Regions from separate parts of the Stenotrophomonas sp. YJH_SMC_46 genome, predicted to be linked through region 1. Evidence: riboswitches for the same ligand, from Rfam matches in the RefSeq annotation. Region 1 holds a riboswitch; the other holds the start of a gene.
What was found. A riboswitch is a leader RNA that binds a small molecule or an ion and turns the genes downstream of it on or off. The one in region 1 is predicted to bind thiamine pyrophosphate.
Positions count from the first base shown of each region.

Region 2: linked by a shared signal. The riboswitch ahead of AC5P8C_RS16740 (TonB-dependent receptor) and the one ahead of thiC (phosphomethylpyrimidine synthase ThiC) in region 1 are both predicted to bind thiamine pyrophosphate.

Region 1 is NZ_JCAFTO010000002.1:713,819-717,180, forward strand. Features, by position in the region: gene AC5P8C_RS08260 (BCCT family transporter) at 1-1,065, opposite strand, end outside; TPP riboswitch at 1,311-1,411, shown strand; gene thiC (phosphomethylpyrimidine synthase ThiC) at 1,494-3,338, shown strand.
Region 2 is NZ_JCAFTO010000005.1:227,301-230,662, reverse strand. Features, by position in the region: gene AC5P8C_RS16755 (peptidoglycan-binding protein) at 1-60, shown strand, start outside; gene AC5P8C_RS16750 (glycine zipper 2TM domain-containing protein) at 306-713, shown strand; gene AC5P8C_RS16745 (phosphotransferase enzyme family protein) at 842-1,966, shown strand; TPP riboswitch at 2,010-2,105, shown strand; gene AC5P8C_RS16740 (TonB-dependent receptor) at 2,176-3,362, shown strand, end outside.

The DNA of each region.
Region 1 (3,362 bases):
ACCGAACACCGAGAACCAGAAGAAGCCCAGCAGCGTCGGTGCCAGCACCACGCCGATCACGAACTCGCGCACGCTGCGCCCGCGCGAGATGCGCGCGATGAACGAACCCACGAACGGTGCCCAGGAGATCCACCAGGCCCAGTAGAAGATCGTCCAGTCCGCGACCCAGGTGCTGGACGAGAACGGTGACATGCGCAGGCTCATCGTCACCAGCTGATTGAGATAGGAGCCCAACGTCGTCGTGAAGGTGTTGAAGATCGCGCCAGTCGGGCCGAGTACCAGCACCAGCGCGAGCAGCAGTGCAGCCAATGCAAGGTTGAAGTTGGACAGCCATTTCATGCCGCGGCCGACGCCGCTGAGCGTGGACGCCATGTACAGTACGAAAGCCACTGCGATGATGGTCAGCTGCAGCGGCACGCCCGCCTGCACGCCGAACACGCGTTCCACGCCGGCCGCGATCTGTACCGTGCCGAAGCCCAGTGCTGTAGCCACGCCAACCGCGGTGGCGACGACCGCGGAGATGTTGACCATATGCCCGATCCAGCCACGATGGTGACGGCCGATGATCGGTTGCAACATATCGCTGATCTGGCCACGGCCGTTGCGGTTGAACTGGAACCAGGCCATGGCCAGGCCGATCAGCGCGTAGATCGCCCACGGGTGCAGGCCCCAATGGAAGAACGCATAGCGCATGGCGGCGCGCGCGGCGTCCATGCTTTCGGGCGCCAGCCCCTCCGGTGGCTTGCTGAAGTGCGAAATGGGCTCGGCGGCGCCCCAGAACACCAGGCCGATGCCCATGCCGGCAGCGAACAGCATCGACATCCAGCTGGCACGCGAGAACTCGGGCTCGGCATCTTCGCCACCGATGCGCAGGTTGCCGAAGCGGCCGAAGGCCAGGTACATCAGGAACACCAGCGCCAGGAACACGACCAGCAGGTACAGCCAGCCGACACTGCGGATGACCTCGGCCAGCATCGACTGGACCACGGTGTTGAAGGGACCGGGTGCAACACCGGCGAGCAGCACCAGCAGCAGAACCAGTGCAATGGAAACGCGAAACACCATGAAGGGGCTTCTCCGATCAAGGGATTGAGGGGAGCGAGCAGAGCTTGCTGCGAGGGGCCGGCGACATGCAGCACAGACCGGGCAGGGGCCGCGAAGGCGGCGAGGAAACACCGGCCGCAGCGGCACGATGCGCGTGCACGTTACTGAATGCGATGTCACGGTTCTGTTAATACAGAAACAGCGGATCCACGCCGTGCGTGGATGGAACAGCCATGGGCTACAGCACGTTCTATGCTCTAATGCACACCAAGAAGCGGGGGTACCGGGCCATGTGGCCACGGTTGAGACAGTCCCTTGGAACCTGATCCGGCTCATACCGGCGTAGGGAAGCTTTGCAGTGCAGCCGTGCCCGGATTCCGCCCAAGGACCGTCCGGGAGCGGCAGCAGTGCGCCGCCGCTTCGTCCCTGACCTTCCTGGACGATGCCCGATGAACGCACAGCTCTCCGCCCTGCAGCAACAGGCCCAGCAACTCTCCGAATCCGTGACCCGGCCCATTCCCGGATCGCGCAAGATACACGTGGCCGGCTCGCGCCCGGATCTGCTGGTGCCGATGCGCGAGATCGCGCTGGCCCGCACGCCGACCCTGTTCGGCGGCGAAGAGAATGCGCCGGTCACGGTCTACGACACGTCCGGCCCCTACACTGATACTGGCGTACGCATCGATCTGTCCGCAGGCCTGCCGGCGCTGCGCCGCGGCTGGGTGGAGGAACGCGGCGATACCGAACAGCTCGAAGGACTGAGTTCTTCGTTCGGCCGCGACCGCGAGCATGACCCGAAGCTCGATGCGGTGCGATTTCCTGCGCGCAGCCTGCCACGCCGTGCGCGAGCCGGCGCGAACGTCACCCAGATGCACTATGCGCGGCGCGGCATCATCACGCCGGAAATGGAGTTCGTCGCCATCCGCGAGAACCAGCGGCTCGACGCGGTCCGCGATGCCGGCCTGCTGCAGCAGCACCCGGGCGAGTCGTTCGGTGCTTCAATCCAGAAGGTGATCACACCCGAATTCGTGCGCGACGAGATCGCACGCGGCCGCGCGGTGCTGCCCAACAACATCAACCACCCGGAAAGCGAGCCGATGATCATCGGCCGCAACTTCCTGACCAAGATCAACGCCAACATCGGCAACAGCGCAGTGTCCTCGGGCATTGCCGAGGAAGTGGAGAAACTGGTGTGGGCGATCCGCTGGGGCGGTGATACGGTGATGGACCTGTCCACCGGCAAGCACATCCATGAGACCCGCGAGTGGATCATCCGCAACTCGCCGGTGGCGATCGGTACCGTGCCGATCTACCAGGCACTGGAGAAGGTCGACGGCCGTGCCGAAGCACTTACCTGGGAAATCTTCCGTGACACGCTGATCGAGCAGGCCGAGCAGGGCGTGGACTACTTCACCATCCACGCTGGCGTGCTGCTGCGCTACGTGCCACTCACCGCCAAGCGCGTGACCGGCATTGTCAGCCGTGGTGGCTCGATCATGGCCAAGTGGTGCCTGGCGCACCACAAGGAGAATTTTCTCTACACGCACTTCGAAGACATCTGCGAGATCATGAAGGCGTACGACGTGACCTTCTCGCTGGGTGACGGCCTGCGCCCGGGCTGCATCGCCGATGCCAACGACGCCGCGCAGTTCGGTGAGCTGGAAACACTGGGCGAGCTGACGAAGATCGCCTGGAAACACGATGTGCAGACCATGATCGAAGGCCCCGGCCACGTGCCGATGCAGCTGATCAAGGAAAACATGGACAAGCAGCTGCGCGAGTGTGGCGAAGCACCGTTCTATACGCTGGGCCCGCTGACCACCGACATCGCGCCGGGCTACGACCACATCACCAGCGCGATCGGTGCGGCGATGATCGGCTGGTTCGGCACGGCGATGCTCTGCTACGTGACGCCGAAGGAGCACCTCGGCCTGCCCAATCGCCAGGACGTGCGCGACGGCATCATGGCCTATCGCATTGCCGCGCATGCGGCCGACCTGGCCAAGGGCCATCCGGGCGCGCAGGTGCGCGACAACGCGCTGAGCAAGGCGCGCTTCGAGTTCCGCTGGGAAGACCAGTTCCATCTTGGCCTGGATCCGGAGAAGGCCAAGGAATTCCATGACGAGACGCTGCCGAAGGATGCGCACAAGCTGGCCCACTTCTGCTCGATGTGCGGCCCGCACTTCTGTTCGATGAAGATCACCCAGGATGTGCGTGACTACGCCGAAGCCGGCATGAAGGAGAAGTCGGCGGAGTTCCGCGCGGCCGGTGCCGAGGTCTATCGCCAGGGGTGACGCGGAAGCGGGGGTGCCGGCCAG
Region 2 (3,362 bases), on a different contig from region 1:
CAGCAGCAGGATGCCCAGCAGGAGCAGGCCCGGCAGGCACAGAAGGCGATGGGCGTCTAAGCCCGCAGCGCCTTGGGAGAGAAGGGAGGGCCACGTCCGCGTGGCCTTTTCCCTTTCTGCCAGCTGAGCGGCCGAGGCCGCTTTCAGCCTTGCTTCATGCCGCCTGCCGCTAGATGAATGCGCAAGCCGCACGGTGGACCAGGCAATGTTCCGGCAATGTTGGAACGCCAGCGTGGACACCACGGCAGCCGGGGCGCCCGCGCCCTCCCTGCCCAGTGTGGCATGCACCTCACAGGAGAACGAACATGCTCAGTACTTCCACACTCAGCTTCCGTGGTCTGGCGATGGCTCTGGCACTGGTGGCCGGTGTCGCCGTGGTCAGCGATGCCAGCGCGATGTCGAGGAAGGACAAGCGCACCCTGGTCGGCGCCGTGGTCGGTGGCGTGGCCGGCAACCTGCTCTCCAACGGTGATCCTGCCGCCACCGTGGGCGGCGCCGTGGCCGGCGGCGCGATCGGCAACCTGACCACCTCCGACCGCCGCGACCGTCGTTACTACGACAATCGCCGTTACGACGACCGCTACGATCGCCGTTACGACCGTGGCTACTACCGCAGCGGCTACTACGACCGCGGTGACGACCGTCGCTGGCAGCGCGAGCGCTACTACGACAACCGCTACTACCACGACCGCGGCCGCCATCGCGGCTGGTAGGCCGCGCGGCGGCATCACCGCAGCTGATGCACGGACGGGCGGGTCGACGACCCGCCCGTTTGCGTTGGCCGCGTGCATGGCGTTGAATGCGCAGCCTTGGATGTGACTTTCCCCACCGGGGCTGCGGCATGAATTCTTCTTCCCACCGCGTGCAGGGCCTCAACAACGACGAGGTCGCTGCCGACTGGCCACCGATCAGCGCGGCGGACATCGCGTGGCTGCGCCAGCGTTACCCGCAGCTGGGCGAGCACAGCCAACCGCGCTGGCACAGCCCCCGACCGCTGTCGGCCGCCGCCATCGTCGACGGCGTGGACGGCGCGCTGTTCATCAAGCGCCACCACCACAGCGTGCGCAGTGCGGCCTGCCTGGAAGAAGAACACCACTTCATCGCCCATCTCGCCGCAGCGGGCGTGCCGGTGGTGCAGGTGCTGCCAGCGGCCGATGGCCACAGCGCCGTCGAGCATGGCGAATGGACCTTCGAGCTGCATGCGGTTGGCGTCGGCGAGGATCTGTACCGTAATGCCGTATCGTGGTCGCTGCTGACCGACGTTGCACAGGCCCGCGAAGCCGGGCGCGCACTCGCGCAGCTGCACCGTGCCGCCGCCAGCTACCACGCGCCCCAGCGCAGTACCCATGTGCTGGTCGCGCGCGATGATCTGATCCGCAGCGACGATCCGGTCGCGGCCATCAAGGCAGGACTGCACGAGCGCCCCGGGCTGGCCCGCTATCTCGCGCGCATTCAGTGGGAAGCGCAGCTGCAGCGTGACGTGTTGCCGTGGCATGCCGGCCTGGCCAAGCGCCTGCGCGACGAGCCGCGGCTGTGGGCCCACAACGACTGGCATGTTTCCAACCTGCTGTGGCGCGATGGGCAGATCAGCACCGTGCTGGATTTCGGCCTGGCCTCGCCCACCAGCGCACTGTTCGACCTCGCCACCGCGATCGAGCGCAACGCGGTGGCGTGGCTGGAGCTGGAGCGCGGCATGGAGGCGGTGCGCATCGATATCGCGCTGGCCCTGCTCGACGGCTACCGCCAGGTACTGCCGCTGTCGGCGGCACGCGTGCACCTGCTGGCCGACCTGCTGCCGATGGTCCATTTCGACTTCGCACTGTCCGAAGTGGAGTACTTCGAAGGTGTCACCGGCTCGACCGCGAATGCCGATGTAGCGTGGCGGCCCTTCATGCTGGGGCACCCGGCGTGGTTCCACAGCGCGCCGGGACAGGCACTGCTGCAGGCGCTGCACGCGGCAGCCTGAAGGGCACCGGCTCGCAAATCCGTACCATTTGTAGTGAAATGGTCACCTGAAGCGGGGGTGCCTGGATCTGCCAGGCTGAGAGAGTCCCTTGGAACCTGATCCGGTTTGCACCGGCGTAGGGAGCTTTGAGCCGCAGCCACACCCCCGTCATGGGCCGGTGCACCTGCGCGCCGTCGCTTCGTCTCCCTTGTTGTCCGAAGACGAATCGAATGAACCGCTGCCTTCGCCCCACCCTGCTCTCCCTCGCCCTCTGCGCCGCGCTGCCGCTGCACGCCAGCGAGGCCGAGGCGTCCCCCGATGCGGCTGCCACCGGCGCCGAGCGCTCGCCCACCGAACTGGCAGCGGTACGCGTGCAGGCCGGCAAACCGAAGGCCGATACCTCGCGCGTGAACGCCTTCGGTGGCGGCAGCTGGAAGGACACGCCGGCCTCGGTGAACGTGCTCGAGCGCGACTACCTCGATCGCCGCCAGGTGCGTTCGCTGTCCGAGCTGGCCAGCAACGATGCCTCGCTGGGTGATGCGTATGCACCTGTGGGCTACTACCAGAACATCGCCATCCGTGGCTTCGCGCTGGACGCCGCCACCGGCTACCGCTTCAACGGCCTGTCCATCGCCGGCGAACAGCGCCTGGCGCTGGAGAACGTGCAGTCGGTTGAGATCCTCAAGGGTGAAGCCGGCCTGGCCGCAGGCGTGATGGCACCGGGTGGCATCATCAACTACATCGGCAAGCGCCCGGCCGAAGTGCGCACCGCCACGCTCGGCACCGATTCGGAAGGCTCGCGCTACGTCGCCGTCGATGTCGGCCACTGGATCACCCCGCGCTTCGGCCTGCGCCTGAATGCCGCGTGGGATTCCAGCAATTCCTATGTCGAGCACGCCGATGGCCGCCGCAATTTCTACTCGCTCGCGGCCGACTGGCTGATCGGCGAACGCGGCAAGCTGGAGGTGGACGCCAATTACCAGACCAGTTCGCAACGTTCGGTGTCCGGCTACCAGCTGCTGGGCGCGCGTGACCTGCCGCGCGGTGTCGACCGCGAGCACCTGCTCGGCTACCAGCCGTGGCAGCGCCCGGTGGATATTGCCAGCACCAACATCACCGCGCTGCACACCTACGATTTCAACGACGCCTGGCAGTCCCGCGTGTCGGTCGGCCACAGCCGGTCGGTGATCGATGACAACGTCGCCTTCGCCTACGGTTGCTACTACGCCGTGCAATGCGCCGATGGCAGCGTGCCGGGCAACTACTTCGCGCCCAACGGCGACTACGACGTCTACGACTACCGCAGCCCGGACGATACCCGCCGCAACCAGCAGGCCCGTGCCGAGCTGCGTGGCCGTTTCGAGACCGGCAGCGTCGGCCATGAGCTGACCCTCGGCGCCGACTACTTCCGCCGCAC